DNA from 4 places in the Ensifer sp. ENS11 genome. Region 4 is predicted to be linked to each of the others. Evidence: riboswitches for the same ligand, from Rfam matches in the RefSeq annotation. Region 4 holds a riboswitch; each other region holds the start of a gene.
What was found. Region 4 has a riboswitch for cobalamin ahead of bluB (5,6-dimethylbenzimidazole synthase). Riboswitches for the same ligand answer to the same signal wherever they lie in the genome.
Positions count from the first base shown of each region.

Region 1: linked by a shared signal. The riboswitch ahead of nrdH (glutaredoxin-like protein NrdH) and the one ahead of bluB (5,6-dimethylbenzimidazole synthase) in region 4 are both predicted to bind cobalamin.
Region 2: linked by a shared signal. The riboswitch ahead of IB264_RS07065 (aromatic ring-hydroxylating dioxygenase subunit alpha) and the one ahead of bluB (5,6-dimethylbenzimidazole synthase) in region 4 are both predicted to bind cobalamin.
Region 3: linked by a shared signal. The riboswitch ahead of cobU (bifunctional adenosylcobinamide kinase/adenosylcobinamide-phosphate guanylyltransferase) and the one ahead of bluB (5,6-dimethylbenzimidazole synthase) in region 4 are both predicted to bind cobalamin.

Region 1 covers NZ_JACVAN010000003.1:294,933-298,877, reverse strand. Annotated here, with positions in the region: gene metE (5-methyltetrahydropteroyltriglutamate--homocysteine S-methyltransferase) at 1-51, shown strand, start outside; gene IB264_RS08435 (acyl-CoA thioesterase) at 48-848, shown strand; cobalamin riboswitch at 1,000-1,226, shown strand; gene nrdH (glutaredoxin-like protein NrdH) at 1,528-1,749, shown strand; gene nrdI (class Ib ribonucleoside-diphosphate reductase assembly flavoprotein NrdI) at 1,767-2,183, shown strand; gene nrdE (class 1b ribonucleoside-diphosphate reductase subunit alpha) at 2,153-3,945, shown strand, end outside.
Region 2 covers NZ_JACVAN010000002.1:604,498-608,442, forward strand. Annotated here, with positions in the region: gene IB264_RS07060 (hybrid-cluster NAD(P)-dependent oxidoreductase) at 1-355, opposite strand, end outside; gene IB264_RS07065 (aromatic ring-hydroxylating dioxygenase subunit alpha) at 357-1,601, opposite strand; cobalamin riboswitch at 1,707-1,909, opposite strand; gene IB264_RS07070 (DUF6656 family protein) at 2,226-2,825, shown strand; gene IB264_RS07075 (L-threonylcarbamoyladenylate synthase) at 2,912-3,886, shown strand.
Region 3 covers NZ_JACVAN010000004.1:104,035-107,979, forward strand. Annotated here, with positions in the region: gene IB264_RS09760 (adenylate/guanylate cyclase domain-containing protein) at 1-593, opposite strand, end outside; cobalamin riboswitch at 903-1,309, shown strand; gene cobU (bifunctional adenosylcobinamide kinase/adenosylcobinamide-phosphate guanylyltransferase) at 1,447-1,971, shown strand; gene cobW (cobalamin biosynthesis protein CobW) at 1,975-3,039, shown strand; gene cobN (cobaltochelatase subunit CobN) at 3,111-3,945, shown strand, end outside.
Region 4 covers NZ_JACVAN010000004.1:269,031-272,975, forward strand. Annotated here, with positions in the region: gene IB264_RS10535 (phytanoyl-CoA dioxygenase family protein) at 1-1,125, shown strand, start outside; gene IB264_RS10540 (SDR family oxidoreductase) at 1,217-2,038, shown strand; cobalamin riboswitch at 2,116-2,325, shown strand; gene bluB (5,6-dimethylbenzimidazole synthase) at 2,370-3,161, shown strand; gene IB264_RS10550 (DUF2865 domain-containing protein) at 3,070-3,945, opposite strand, start outside.

The DNA of each region.
Region 1 (3,945 bases), on a different contig from region 4:
ACGCTGCGCCAATCCTTCACTGCCGGCCGGCAAGAGGCCGCAAACGCATGACGGACGATAGCAATATCGAGAAGGCGCCGGGGGAAACCCCGGCGCCCGCCACCTTGATCGACATCGTCTTTCCCGGCGACACCAATCACCACGGCACGCTCTTCGGCCGTGCGGGCCTCGCACTCATGGACCGGACCGCCTTCATCGTCGCCACGCGCCACGGCCGCGTTCCCTTCGTCACCGCCTCCTGCGATCGCGTCGACTTCCGCGGCCCCGCCCACATCGGCCATATCGTCAGCTGCAGCGGCCGCCCGATCCGGGTCGGGCGGCGTTCGATGGTCGTCGAAGTCGATATGATCGCGGAAGATCTGACGGCCGGCACCCGCGATCTGTGCGCCCGCGGCCAGTTCACCATGGTCGCGATGCCGGAGGGCAAGGGCGCCGGCTGGTCGTTGCCTTCTCTCGACACCGATGCGATCGGAGCGCCAAAAGACGATGCCGTGCGCATGGTCGATATCGTCTTTCCGGATCAGGCCAACAGCTTCGGCGCCATGTTTGGCGGCGACGCGCTGGCGCAGATGACCAAGGCCGCCTTCGGCGCGGCGACACGGGCGAGCCGCAAGACGACAGTGCTCGCCTCCTGCCAGCGCATCGATTTCAAGCACCGGATCACCGTTGGCTCGATCATCGAGCTTGTCGCCAGGATTGTGCGCACCGGACGGAGCTCGACGACGGTCGATGTCGAATTGTGGTCAGAGGATTTGACGGGAGCGAAACAGACCCTGACTGCCCATGGCGCCTTCATCATGGTGGCAGTCGACGGGGACAATCGTCCTGTTCCCGCCTTCGCGGCTTGAGGATTTCAGCAGAGCTGTCAATGACGGCTCTCCATCCACAGGCTTCGCCGACACTTGTCGTTTACTCCCCGCTATCCACACCCGAAAAAATATTGTCCGCCTCCCAGGTGGCTTCGACATGGAACCTATTGACGCAATTTTCCCGACATATACTATATCTAGTGTTCGAGGTTCTCCCGATTCGCAAGGATTGGGAGCGAAGATGGGAATACGGTGCCGTCGTAGCGATTTCGCTTGGCTAAGCCGTGGCTGCCCCCGCAACTGTAAACGGCGAGCAACTGTCCAGCATTCGGCCACTGAAGCATGATGCATCGGGAAGGTCCGGACAGAAGCACCGACCCGTGAGCCAGGAGACCTGCCTCGATCGATAAACGTCCACGGGCGGGGTGTCCGGAGAGGTCAGAGGTGTGCATGGGGCAGGATGAAACCTGCCTGATCGTCTCGACGTCTCCCCGGAAGCGCCGTCTTCAACTTCGGGGTGAAGTCATGTCCGCGTCATCGAATTCCTATCATTCGCCAATGAAGAGGCGCGGGAAGCCGCGAATCTGACGAACAACCGCGCCCGGGTCTTCTCGACCCGAGCAAGCGGTCATCCTGCCAGTCCTGCATTTCGCCGGATCGCTTGTGCGTATCCGCATGCCTTTTCATGCCCAGATCCAGCCGACCAAACGAGGAAGAAATGAACGTCACCGTCTACAGCAAGCCCGCCTGCGTCCAGTGCACCGCAACCTATCGCGCGCTCGACCGCCAGGGCGTCAATTACGAGGTGATCGACATTTCGGTCGACCAGGACGCGTTCGAGACGGTCAAGGGCCTTGGCTACATGCAGGTTCCCGTCGTCATCGCCGGTCCGGAGCACTGGGCAGGCTTCCGCCCCGACAAGATCAGCGCACTGTCCTGAAGCCGAGGTACGGCGCGATGGGGCTGATCGTCTATTTTTCCACCCGCTCGGAAAACACCCATCGCTTCGTCGGCAAGCTCGGCCTGCGCGCCAGACGCATTCCCGTCAGCGCGGCCGACGCGCCGCTCGACGTGCACGAACCCTATGTGCTCGTCGTCCCGACCTATTGCGGCGACGACGGCCGGGGCGCCGTGCCCAAACAGGTGATCCGCTTTCTCAACGATGCGGACAACCGCTCCCACATCCGCGGCGTGATTGCCGCGGGCAACAGCAATTTCGGCGCGACCTACGGGATCGCCGGCGACGTGATCTCGGCCAAGTGCCAGGTGCCCTATCTCTACCGGTTCGAACTGTTGGGAACCGATGAGGACGTCGCCAATGTCAAAAACGGGATGGAACGATTTTGGACGTCTCAACACTCGAACGCCCCTTGAAGGCGACGGAATCGGCGCTCGATTACCACGCGCTGAACGCCATGCTGAACCTCTATGACGAGGACGGCCGGATCCAGCTCGACAAGGACCGGTTGGCGGCAAAGCAGTACTTCCTGCAGCACGTCAACCAGAACACCGTGTTCTTCCATAACCTGCGCGAAAAACTCGATTACCTCGTCACCGAGGGCTACTACGAGCAGGAGGTTCTCGACCAGTATTCGTTCAACTTCGTGCGCGACCTGTTCGATCACGCCTATGACAAGAAGTTCCGTTTCCCGACCTTTCTCGGCGCCTTCAAATATTACACCAGCTACACGCTGAAGACCTTCGACGGGAAGCGCTACCTCGAGCGCTACGAGGACCGGGTCTGCATGGTGGCGCTGACGCTGGCGCGCGGCGACGAGGCGCTGGCGCGCGACATGGTCGACGAGATCATCTCCGGTCGCTTCCAACCGGCGACCCCGACCTTCCTCAACGCCGGCAAAAAGCAGCGCGGCGAGCTCGTCTCCTGCTTTCTGCTGAGGGTCGAGGACAACATGGAATCGATCGCGCGCGGCATTAATTCGGCGCTACAATTGTCGAAGCGCGGCGGCGGCGTGGCGCTGTCGCTTACCAACATCCGCGAGGCCGGCGCCCCGATCAAGCAGATCGAAAACCAGTCGTCCGGCATCATTCCCGTGATGAAGCTGCTGGAGGATTCGTTCTCCTACGCCAACCAGCTTGGCGCCCGCCAGGGTGCCGGCGCCGTCTATCTCAACGCCCACCACCCCGACATCATGCGTTTCCTCGACACCAAGCGGGAGAACGCCGACGAGAAGATCCGTATCAAGACGCTGTCGCTGGGCGTCGTCGTTCCCGACATCACCTTCGAACTCGCCAAGAACAACGAGGACATGTACCTGTTCTCGCCCTATGACGTGGAGCGCGTCTACGGCGTTGCCTTCACCGACATCTCGGTCACGGAAAAATATCGGGAAATGGTCGCCGACAGCCGGATCCGCAAGAAGAAGATCAAGGCGCGCGAGTTCTTCCAGGTGCTGGCCGAAATCCAGTTCGAGTCGGGCTATCCCTACATCATGTTCGAAGACACGGTGAACCGCGCCAACCCGATCGCCGGCCGCATCACCATGAGCAACCTCTGCTCAGAAATCCTCCAGGTCAGCGAAGCCAGCGAGTACAATGACGACCTGTCCTACAAGCACCTGGGCAAGGACATCTCCTGCAATCTCGGCTCGCTGAATATCGCCGCCGCGATGGATTCGTCCGATTTCGGCAAGACGATCGAGACATCGATCCGGGCGCTGACCGCGGTCTCCGACATGAGCCATATCGCCTCGGTTCCCTCCGTCGAGAAGGGCAATGACGACAGCCATGCGATCGGCCTCGGCCAGATGAACCTGCACGGCTATCTCGCCCGCGAACGGGTCTATTACGGTTCGGACGAAGGCGTCGATTTCACCAACATCTACTTCTACACGGTGACCTACCACGCCATCCGCGCCTCCAACCGCATCGCCGTCGAACGCGGGTCGAGCTTCAAGGGCTTCGAGAACTCGAAATACGCCTCGGGCGACTATTTCGACAAGTACACCGAACAGGAATGGAAGCCGGCGACCGAGCGGGTGCGCGAACTGTTCGAAACCGCAGGCATCGATATCCCGACGCAGGAAGACTGGCTGGAACTCAAGCAGGCGGTGATGACATCCGGCCTCTACAACCAGAACCTGCAGGCGGTGCCGCCGACCGGCTCAATCTCCTATAT
Region 2 (3,945 bases), on a different contig from region 4:
TGAAATCGCCGAGCGGACCGAACGCCTTCAGCCGCATGCCGGGCTTCAGGTGATCGAACATCCAGCGCGTGCCGATGCTATCGGCTTGCGCCTTGACGGTGACGGCGATCGACAACGGCCGGGAGGGCGTCGACGACAGCGTGTAGGTGCGCATGACCGGCTCGTCGGCGACCGGCAGCTCGAGCGTGACGAACTGCCCAGGCAGATAGCGGAACCAGGCCGGCTTTTCCGCCCGGAAGGTAAAGGTCATCACATCGGCGGTCTCGATCACGGCCGATGTGCATTCGAGCATGTTCTGCCTGTCGATCCAGACATGAAGCTCGTCGAAATGATGGAACGAGGATGCCATCTGCATGTCAGGCGACCCGGGAAAGCGGAGCAGCCTCGCCCTGCAGGCGCTGTTCCATGAACTTGCAATACCACTCGACGAACTGCATCACGCCGCCTTCGTGTTCGGGCGAATAGGGGCCTGACTGGTAGGCCGGCGAGCGAATACCAAAGGCGTTCTCCTCGACGATCTGGCGGTCCTGATCGTTGGTCTCGGTCCAGACATGCGTCAGTTGCTCGAGATTGTAGTCGACGCCTTCAACCGCGTCCTTGTTGACCAGCCACTTGGTCGTCACCTGCGTCAGCTCCGGGCCGAGCGGCAGGACGCGGAAGGTGATGGCGTGGTCGGCCAGCACATGGTTCCAGGTCGAGGGATAATGGAAGAGCAGGAGCGTGCCGATATGCTTCTGGCTAACGTCTGCCGACAGTTGCCGCCGCACGGCGCGGGCGCCGGACATGGTGTAGCTCTCGGCGTCGTCGATCAACGGCATGCGCGCCGAGCGGAACTGGCCGGTCTCGGACATCCGGAACTCGCTCGGCAGTCCGGCTGCTTCGCATTTCGCCCAATGCGCGGCAATGACGGGATCATCCTTGGCGCCCTGCACACCGGTCGCCGTCGGCGCTTCGGGATAGGTGCGGCAAAGTTCGGGGTGGTTGGCGGCACAATGGTAGCACTCCCGGTTGTTTTCCCAGACGAGTTTCCAGTTGCCCTTTTCGATGATCGTGCTTTCGAAGGCGACCTTGGTTTCACCCAGGCGGTGCGGCGCAAGATAGGGCGCGACCATGTCGCGGAACGGGCCGAAATCCATCGGCTGCTCGGACAGGTTGATGAAGATGTAACCGCCGACGGTCTCGCAGTGGATCGGCTTCAGGCCGTGGGCCGCCTTGTCGAAATCCTCGCCCATCTGGCGGGCAAAGAGCAGCGCGCCGTCGAGCTCATAGGTCCATTGGTGATAGGGACAGACGAGCTTGGCCGAAGAGCCCTTGTGCTGCGCGCAGACGCGAGAACCGCGATGACGGCAGGAATTGTGCAGGGCGCGGATCGTGCCCTGTCGGTCGCGAACGATAATGACAGGATAATCGCCGACCTGGACGGTGAAATAGTTACCGGCACGCGGGATCTCGCAGTCGTGGCCGATGAACAACCAGTCCTTGTACCAGATGCTTTCGAGATCCTGCCTGTAGTAGTCGGGGTCGATGTAGAAGGCCCGGTCGAGGCTGTAGCCGTCGCGTCGACCCTTCAGCTTGCGGAGCATATCGCCCTTGATGTCCATGTCCTGTCCTCGTTCGCCTTGTTTCGGAGAGGCAGGACTGGAACCCGCACGGGCGCATTGCCTGTGCGATGACGGCTCCGATCCGGCTGCCCGCCGCAACCCGTTACGGTCTGTTCGCGTCAAGGCTGGTTTCCGGGCTCAGGAGCCGTCCGCAAGGACCAGCCCGGCGCCTTCCCGGACGGAACCGTCCAGTGGCTTTGTGCCGTGGCTTTCGCTCCACCACCGTTGCGGGGGCAGCGCCGGGTTTTGACCGGCTTCCCAATTCTCCGCCTTCCCTAAAAGACAGCACCTTGAGTAGGCATATCTAATCGCGGAAGCCATCGTCGTAGCTGCCGATTAACGACATCCGATTCCAGAAAGACGACACAGCACATCAAGCGCACCAAACGCCCTGTGATTGATCATTTTTCATTGTAAACAATAGGATAGCTCAAGGATTGAGCAATTGTCGCTTTTTCCGGCAAGGCTTGCGAGAAAGCGCGGATCCTTCGCCATTTTGCGACATGTCTTCCCGTGACGCGGGGCAAGGCCCACCGACGCGAGTGAAATCTTCCATTAACCATAATGCATTAGCGTCGCCTGACGGAGAAACCGGCCGAACCGGCAAACAGCGCATTGAAGTTCATGGCAAAGCTCAAATACTACGACGCCGCAGCCGAGAAGCTGCCAACGATCGCTCCGAAGACAGCGGTCCACACCGAGTTCCTGCGCACCGGCCGCATAGAAAGGCGTCAATGGTCGCAGCGCGAGCGGCGTTATCTGAGCTATGACGAGGTTGCCGAGCGCACCGCCCACAAGCTGACGACCGCCGGCGAAACGACGCACAAGCGGATGAACGGCTTCCATACCTCGATCCAGTTTCCCAAGATGATCTTCCACCGCACGCTCACCGGTCGGCCGCATCTCGGCTATTGCCATGTCACGGCGGCGAGAACACATCTCGCCCCGTCCAAGGACGTCACCTGGTCGTTCTATTTCGCCAACTTCTTCTGTGACCTCGGCGACGAGAAACACTTCTTCGAACGCATCCAGACCGGCTATTCCCGAATGTACTTCGCCGTTGCCATCGAGCCCGATGCGCCAGAGGGGCAGATGACCATCAATCGCAGCGTTCGCGACAACGGGCTGCTCTTTCGTACCGACGACCCGAAAGTCGCGCTCAAGAACGTGCTGATGCTCGGCGCGCGCGACGAGGCATTGAAGCGCATCATTCGCAGCCTCTGAAGCGCAGACCCGGTTGCCTGAAGAAAATCGTTCTGTTTTCACCGTGGCTCCTTTAAGGAAGCCTCGGAAAGGGAAACGGAAGCGACATGGCCGAAATCATCGATACACGGACCGAGCCGGAACGGGCGATCGAGCGTGCCTGTGCGGTGCTTGCCGAAGGCGAGCCCGTCGCGATTCCGACCGAGACGGTCTACGGCCTGGCAGCGGACGCCACCAATCCCGATGCGATCAGCCGTATTTATGAGATGAAGGGGCGTCCACGCTTCAACCCACTGATATCGCATGTGTCAGACATGGCGATGGCTGAAGCCCATGTGACATTCGATTCGTTGTCGCGGCGCCTGGCCGAAGCGTTCTGGCCCGGCCCGCTGACGTTGATCCTGCCCCAGCGCACAACAAGCACCGTGCACGCGCTTGCCTCGGCCGGCCTCGACACGCTCGGCATCCGCATGCCTGATGGCTTTTCACGTCGGGTGATTGCCCGCTTCGGCCGCCCGCTCGCCGCACCGAGCGCCAATACGTCGGGCAAGATCAGTCCCACAAGCGCTGCCCATGTGGAAGCCGATCTCGGGCCGCGCCTCAAGCTCATTCTCGACGCCGGCTCTGCGGAGATCGGGCTTGAATCGACGATCATCAAGGTCGAGGACGGCGCGCTGCGCCTGCTGCGTCCGGGCGGTCTCGACGTCTTCGAAATCGAAAGGCTGACCGGCCTTACCGTCTCGAGGCCGCAGAGCGCCGGAGCGACTATCGAGGCCCCGGGCATGCTCGCCTCGCACTACGCGCCGGGCGCAGCTGTCCGGCTCGACGCCGCCGACGTGCGTCCGGGAGAAGCGCTGATCCGGTTCGGCAATGCGTCGCTCCCCGGCGAAGAGCACGCCGCGATCGTACTCGACCTCAGCCCGGCAGGCAGCCTGCGCGAGGCAGCTGCCAATCTTTTCGACTATATGAAGAGGGCGGATGCCAGCGGCTCCGCAACCATCGCCTTCGGCCCCATCCCTTCGGAAGGGTTGGGAGAGGCGATCCTCGACCGGCTGCAGCGTGCTGCCGCCCCCAGAGACTGACCGACAGGCACTTTTCCAGCGCCGTGCGTCAAATATGACGCGCAAAGGACGCTGTAACG
Region 3 (3,945 bases), 160 kb from region 4:
GCGCCGAGCACGACAGCAGACGTAACGAGTGCCGCCCAGCGCTTCGCGTGGCGCCCAGCGACCTTTACGCTGCCGGGGCGGGCTTCGTTCAGCCCCAGCCGGTAAGTCCGCACCGGCTTTTCGATATGCTTCAGGCGTTGTTCGCCGAGAAAGACGAAGCCGACATCGAGGTGCTTCTCGACCTGGTCGTAGGCGGTGCCGGAGATGATGATCCCACCCGGTTCGGCGAGGCTCTGCAGGCGCTCGGCAATGATCACTCCATCGCCGTGAATGTCGTCGCCTTCAACGATGACGTCGCCAAGATTGATGCCGATGCGGAATTCCAGTCGACCCTGATCGGAGCCGCGGCTTTCGGATTTCGCGCGCTGAACCTCCACCGCACAACGGACCGCCTCGACGACACTCTGGAACTCGACCAATAACCCGTCGCCCATGGTCTTGATCAACCGCCCGCGATGTGCGGCAATCCTTTGTTCGAACAGGCCGTGCAGATCGGCCTGAAAGCGGGCACACGTACCCTCTTCGTCGGCTTGGGTGAGCAGTCCATAGCCGGAAACGTCGGCAATCATCACGGCGGTGAGCCTGCGTTCCATCTGCCTTCCGGATAATCGAAACGACTTTCGGCTACTCTATCGCAATATCTGACGTTGCTAAAATAAAGTTCAGTTGCCGTGGAGCGTCCGCTCCGACGTCGACTACAGCGCCGCGCGTCTTACTGGACGCGCAAAGGTCGCTGTAACACTTTGAATTGCTGCATGTTTTTATCCTTAGGTCGAATACCATCTAAGGATAAAAACATGCAGGAGTGGCCTTTGCGGCCTGCTGCCGGCAAATTGTCGCGCGCCGCATCTCGACGGGTGGCGTGTCGCACGCGTCGATTGACTTTGCGGCGCCCGCTTCCTAATCATCTGACGTTGGATGGTTTCCCCGGATCGTGGCGATGCGGGGGAATAATTGGGAATGTGACGGATGGACCCAAATCGGGCATCCTTATCGCAGCCGACCCCGCGACTGTAGAACGGTCAGGGTTCGCCATCGGGCTGATAGCCGGCTTCCTTTCGATTGCATGGGGCAATCGAAGGCGGTTTGGAATTCAGCCGGAAAAGCCACTGGCGTGGCTTCGTGATCAGCCGGGTTGGACGCCTCTTCTTCTACGAATCGTCCGCCTTTCACGAAACCAGAAAACGCCGGGAAGGTGAGGCGGGCCGTTCGGGCCCAAGCATCGGTCTTCGCGTGATCACGCGGGGCGCGATGTGGTGGACTCGTGACGCCGTGAGCCAGGAGACCTGCCGTCCGACAGGGGCATTCCGCCCGAAGGGAAGCCCGCTTCCCACGCCATCACGGAGGTTGTCTTGGCTCATCGATCGTTTCCCGAACGCGCCGTCGGCGCGGTGAAATCCTGTTGCCGCTCGAATTCGCGACCAAGCGCGTGAGGCTGCAACGCACATGAGCATTTCCCATGCCGGGCCGGTTCTGGTCCTCGGCGGTGCCCGTTCCGGCAAATCCAGCTTTTCCGAAAGGCTCGTCGAAGCCTCCGGGCTCGGCATGCACTATGTCGCGACCGGCCGTGCCTGGGACGACGAGATGCGCGAGCGCATCGACCATCACCGGGCAAGGCGCGGCGAAGGCTGGACGACGCATGAAGAGCCGCTCGACCTCGTTTCGCTGCTGACGCGCATCGATGACGAGAACCGCGTGGTGCTCGTCGACTGCCTGACGCTGTGGGTCACCAACCTGATGATGGAAGGGCGCGACATGGCGGCAGAGTTCGCGGCCCTTGCCGCTTTCCTGCCGGAGGCGCGGGCGCGCCTCATCCTTGTTTCCAACGAAGTCGGCCTCGGCATCGTGCCCGAGAACCGCATGGTCCGCGATTTCCGCGACCATGCCGGCCGGCTTCACCAGATCGTTGCGGAGAAATCCGCGGAAGTTTACTTTGTCGCGGCCGGATTGCCGCTGAAAATGAAGGGTTGATCCATGACCACTGCCAGAGCCAACCAGGGCAAGATCCCGGCGACCGTCATCACCGGCTTCCTCGGTGCCGGCAAGACGACGATGATCCGCAATCTGCTGCAGAACGCCGATGGCAAGCGCATTGCGCTCATCATCAACGAGTTCGGCGATCTCGGCGTCGACGGCGACGTGCTGAAGGGCTGCGGCGCAGAAGCCTGCTCGGAAGACGATATCATTGAGCTTACCAATGGCTGCATCTGCTGCACGGTTGCCGATGATTTCATCCCGACCATGACCAAGCTGCTCGAGCGCGAAAATCGTCCTGACCATATCATCATTGAAACCTCGGGCCTCGCTTTGCCGCAGCCGCTGATCGCCGCCTTCAACTGGCCTGATATCCGCAGCGAAGTCACCGTCGATGGCGTCGTCACCGTGGTCGACAGTGCCGCCGTTGCCGCCGGCCGTTTTGCCGACGACCATGACAAGGTCGATGCGTTGCGTGTCGAGGACGACAATCTCGACCACGAAAGCCCGATCGAGGAACTGTTCGAGGACCAGTTGACCGCCGCCGACCTGATCGTGCTCAACAAGACCGATCTGATCGACGCCTCCGGCCTCAAGGCCGTGCGCGACGAGGTCGCTTCGCGCACTAACCGCAAGCCAACAATGATCGAGGCGAAGAACGGCGAAGTTGCCGCTGCCATCCTGCTCGGCCTCGGCGTCGGCACGGAAAGCGATATCGCCAACCGCAAGTCTCACCACGAGATGGAACATGAGGCCGGCGAGGAGCACTCTCATGACGAGTTCGACAGCTTCGTCGTCGAGCTCGGCGCGATTGCCGATCCGGCAGGTTTCATCGATCGCCTCAAGGGCGTGATATCAGAGCATGACGTGCTGCGCCTCAAGGGCTTTGCCGACGTGCCCGGCAAGCCGATGCGCCTGCTGATCCAGGCCGTTGGCGCCCGCATCGACCAGTATTACGACCGTGCCTGGGCGGCTGGCGAGAAGCGCGGTACGCGCCTCGTCGTCATCGGCCTGCACGACATGGACGAAGCTGCGGTGCGCGCCGCCATCACCGCACTCGCCTAACTCCTTGAAGCAACGCAATTCCAGGAAAGCCATTTCACGCTTTTCCTGGAATTGCTCGAACGGACAGAAACATGCATCTGCTTCTCGCCCAGAAAGGAACGATCGCCGACGGCAACGAGGCGATCGACCTGGGGCAAACGCCGGCCGACGTGCTTTTCCTGTCGGCCGCCGACACCGAGCTTTCGTCGATCGCGGCGGCCCATGGCCGGCGCGACGGGGAGCTGAGCCTGCGCATCGCCAGCCTGATGAACCTGATGCACCCGATGTCGGTCGACACCTATGTCGAGCGCACGGCAAGGCATGCAAAACTCATCGTGGTCAGGCCGCTCGGTGGCGCCAGCTATTTCCGTTATGTGCTGGAAGCATTGCATGCCGCCGCCGTCACCCACCGCTTCCAGATCGCGGTGCTGCCCGGCGACGACAAGCCCGATCCCGGCCTCGAGCCGTTTTCGACCGTTGAGGCCGACGACCGCCAGCGCCTCTGGGCCTATTTCACCGAGGGCGGCGCTGACAATGCCGGCCTGTTCCTCGACTACGCCGAGGCGTTGATCTCAGACGCGGAAAAGCCGCAGCCGGCAAAACCGCTGCTCAAGGCCGGCATCTGGTGGCCGGGCGCGGGCGTCATCGGCGTCAGCGAATGGAAGGCACGTGTCCAAGAGCGGATGGTCGCGGGGGAGGGATTCGAACCCCCGACAGTCGGGATCTGCTTTTATCGCGCCCTGGTCCAGAGCGGCGAGACCCGGCCGGTCGAAGCGCTGATCGAGGCGCTTGCCGCCGAAGGCATGCGCGTGTTGCCGCTGTTTGTCTCCAGCCTCAAGGATGCCGTTTCGGTCGGCACGCTGCAATCGATTTTTTCCGAGGCGGCACCCGACGTGGTGATGAACGCCACCGGCTTTGCCGTTTCCT
Region 4 (3,945 bases):
GAGGCGTTCCGTGCGGAGGTGGAGCGGCAGACGAACCTTGCTGATTATCCACACGCGCTCGCCTGCGAGAAAAATGTGCTGATCTATGACAGCGCCAGCCTGGTTGCCGCCTGCGCCACGACCGAGGGGCGCCGCGCTGCCCTGGCCGAAATCTGCGAGGTGCTGGCAACCGGGCCCGGGGTGGCGGTGTTCAAGCACTCCTATGCCGACACATCAGTCATCGATGCGGCCAGCGGCATCTTTGACGCCATCATCGACGAGCAACACCGCACCAACAGTGGCGGCGGCGACCACTTTGCCAAGCCCGGCGCTAACGACAGGATCTGGAATTCGCTCGAAAAACACTGCCTGAAAAGCCCTGAGAACTTTGCCGCCTATTACGCCAACGCCATCATCGCGCTCGTCAGCGAAGCCTGGCTTGGTCCGAACTACCAGCTGACGGCGCAGGTCAATCGCGTCAATCCCGGCGGCGCGTCGCAGGCGGCCCATCGCGACTATCATCTGGGATTCCAGACCTCTGATGTCATTGAGCAGTATCCTGTTCATGTGCACAGGCTGTCGCCGGTGCTGACGTTGCAAGGTGCCGTTGCCCATTGCGACATGCCGATCGAGAGCGGTCCAACGCTTTTCCTTCCCTATAGCCAGACCTACGTGCCCGGCTATCTCGCGTTGAAACGTCCGGAGTTCCGGGCCTATTTCGACCAGCATCACGTGCAGCTGCCGTTGGAAAAGGGCGATGTCGTCTTCTTCAACCCGGCTCTCTTCCATGCGGCCGGCAGCAATCATTCGACTGATATCAAGCGCGTCGCCAACCTGCTCCAGGTCTCCTCGGCCTTCGGGAGGGCGATGGAGACCGTCGATCGCGCCAGGATGAGTGCAGCCCTCTACCCGGCGCTGACCGCACTCGTGGCATCCGGCACGCTTTCGGCCGATGAGGCGGCCAATGCGATTGCGTCCTGTGCCGAGGGCTATTCCTTCCCGACCAATCTCGATCGCGATCCGCCGCTGGGCGGTCTCGCGCCGAAGACCCAGGCGCAACTGATGCATGAGGCGCTGGCAGGCAGGTGGAGCGATGCGGATTTCAGAAGCGCGCTTGGCGAGCAGGCACAGCGCAAGCTGAGCTGAACGGCAGAATCGATCTTTCCGGTCCCCGGCGTTCTGCGGCGGGGGCCGGTCGCCCTGTTTTCATCTCACTTTCAATTCTGGGAGGACTTTCATGACCGAGCAATATGGCCGTCTCGACGGCAAGATCGCCATCGTCACCGGCGGGACGCAGGGGCTGGGCGCAACGATCGCCAACCTGTTTGCGGAACGTGGGGCTAAAGGTGTCGTCATCTGTGGACGCAACGTTGCCAAGGGCGAAGCGAAGGCCGAGCAGATCCGCAAGGCAACCGGCGCGCAGGTACTTTATGTCGAGGCAGACCTCGAAAAGGTCGAGGACGCGCGCAAGGTCGTCAGCGCCTGCGACGCCACATTCGGGCGCGTCGATGCGCTGGTCAATGCGGCGGCGATCACCGATCGCGGCACCAGCCTGGACACCAGCCCCGAACTGTTCGACCGGATGTTCGCTGTCAATGTGCGCGCACCGTTCTTCCTGATGCAGGAAGCGGTAAAGCTGATGCGGCGGGAGGGCACGCAGGGCACCATCGTCAATATTGGCTCGATGTCGGCGATGGCCGGTCAGCCGTTTATCGCCGCCTATTGCTCGTCGAAGGGGGCGCTGGAGACGCTGACCAAGAACACCTCCTATGCGCTGCTGCGCAACCGCATTCGCGTCAATGGCCTCAATATCGGCTGGATGGCGTCCGAAGGGGAAGACCGCATCCAGCGCGAATTTCATGGGGCGGCAGACGACTGGCTCGAAAAGGCGGCCGCCAGCCAACCCTTCGGTCGGCTTGTCGACCCCAAGGAAGTCGCGCGTGCCTGCGCCTATCTCTCGTCGGATGAGTCCGGCCTGATGACGGGGTCGGTCATCTGCTTCGACCAGTCGGTGTGGGGCGGCTATGACGGCTCGCCGCATCCGGTCGCGCCGCTCTGACATCTGACGCTGTCGCGAGGCCCTGTGGAGTGACCGGCAAGCGACGCCGGACTTGCTTGTCATTCCCTGTGGGCTGTGCCCTTATGACGCCGTCAGGTGCCCGCAACGCGGGAGAATCGGGAATCCGGTGTTATTCCGGAACGTGCCCAACGCTGTGACGGGGACGACTGCCTCTAGGGATTTTGAGCTTGCTCAAGATCTTGCCACTGGATCTTCATGTGATCTGGGAAGGTGAGGCGGCCGGTTGATCCGAAGTCAGAAGACCGGCCTGGCAAGATAGACCGATATCCGCGCGGACGGCGGAAGGTTGTGCATTGTTGGGGATCGAACGATGCTGACTGACGCTAATGGCGGCCTTGCGGCTGCAGAGGCCTTTTCATCCGACGAGCGCGAAGCCGTCTATCGAGCCATCGAAACGCGCCGGGACGTGCGGGATCAGTTCCTGGCCGAACCCTTGCCTGACGATGTGGTGATGCGCCTGCTCAATGCTGCGCACCGGGCGCCATCGGTGGGTTTCATGCAACCGTGGAATTTCGTCGTGGTCCGGCAGGCCGAAACCCGCGAGCGGGTATGGCAGGCCTTTTCCCGCGCCAACGACGAAGCGGCATTGATGTTCGATGGCGACCGCCAAGCGAAATACCGCTCCCTGAAGCTGGAGGGGATCCGCAAGGCACCCTTGAGCATCTGCGTCACCTGCGACCGCACGCGCGGTGGAGCGGTCGTTCTCGGGCGCACCCATAACCCGCAGATGGATCTCTATTCCACCGTCTGTGCCGTGCAGAACCTCTGGCTTGCGGCGCGCGCCGAAGGCGTTGGTGTCGGCTGGGTCAGTATCTTTCATGAAAATGAGATCAAGGCGATCCTCGGCATTCCCGATCATGTCGTGATCGTCGCCTGGCTTTGCCTCGGATATGTCGATCGCCTTTACCAGGAGCCGGAACTTGCGGTTAAGGGCTGGCGCCAGCGGCTGCCGCTGGAGGAGCTGGTGTTCGAGGAAGGCTGGGGAACCTGCCGAAAGGCAGACGCTGCGATCAGTTGCTCTGAACCGGCTGGTAGCCCGGACCCTTCGGATGGCGAAGGTCGATCGACGTTTCCTCCTGGGGAAGGAACGTCGGCCCGATGACCCGCACCTTGCTCTTGGCGGGATCGTAGGGGCGCTCCTCCGCAGCCGCCTTGGCGGTAGGGGCGGCCGCTTCCTTCTTGCCCTCGATGACGATGATCGACGATTCGCTGTTGCCAGTGTTGCCACTGGAAGCCTTGGGCGTCGTCGCGATCTTTGGAATCTGGCAACCGCAAATGCCCGGCTTGCCGACGCCGCGCGTCCGATAGGCAAAGGCGTTTGGCAGTTCTTTATAGGGGCGTCCCGTCGAGGCGGAGACCATCTGGTCGCTCTCCTCGGTCGCCAGGTCGTGGAAAAATAGTTCTGTTTCGGCACCCGGGCAGCGGGCGCGGCAGGCCTGCTCGTCGCGGGCGAAGTCCACAGGGCTTGCCTCGGACGAGATCGGGAAGAAGGCGCCATCGCAAGTGCGCACGCACATGGTGCGAAGCGTGCCGGAATAGACGCCGCTTTCCGGCGGGTAGGTGCCCATTTCGCCGTCCCGCAGCATTGGTCCGTAGCTTTCGTCCGGCGGCAGATCGCGCAGGATGTTGCGGTACGTTTCCGGCTCGTCCGGGTCGGCGGTCGCAAATTCCTCGCTGCCACCATAGCAACCGTTGATCTCGAGGGCGGCGAGGATGCGCCGGCGCGTATCGTCTCCATCGCCTGACATCAGCTGCTGGCGCTCCGATTTGAGGATGCGCAGATTGTCTTCCATCTCGGCGATCAGACTGTTGATGTCTGTGCAGATATCCGGGTCGCCGCCGTTGAAGACGACGACGCTGCCTGTGCCGCAGCCGGCGCGTCGGCG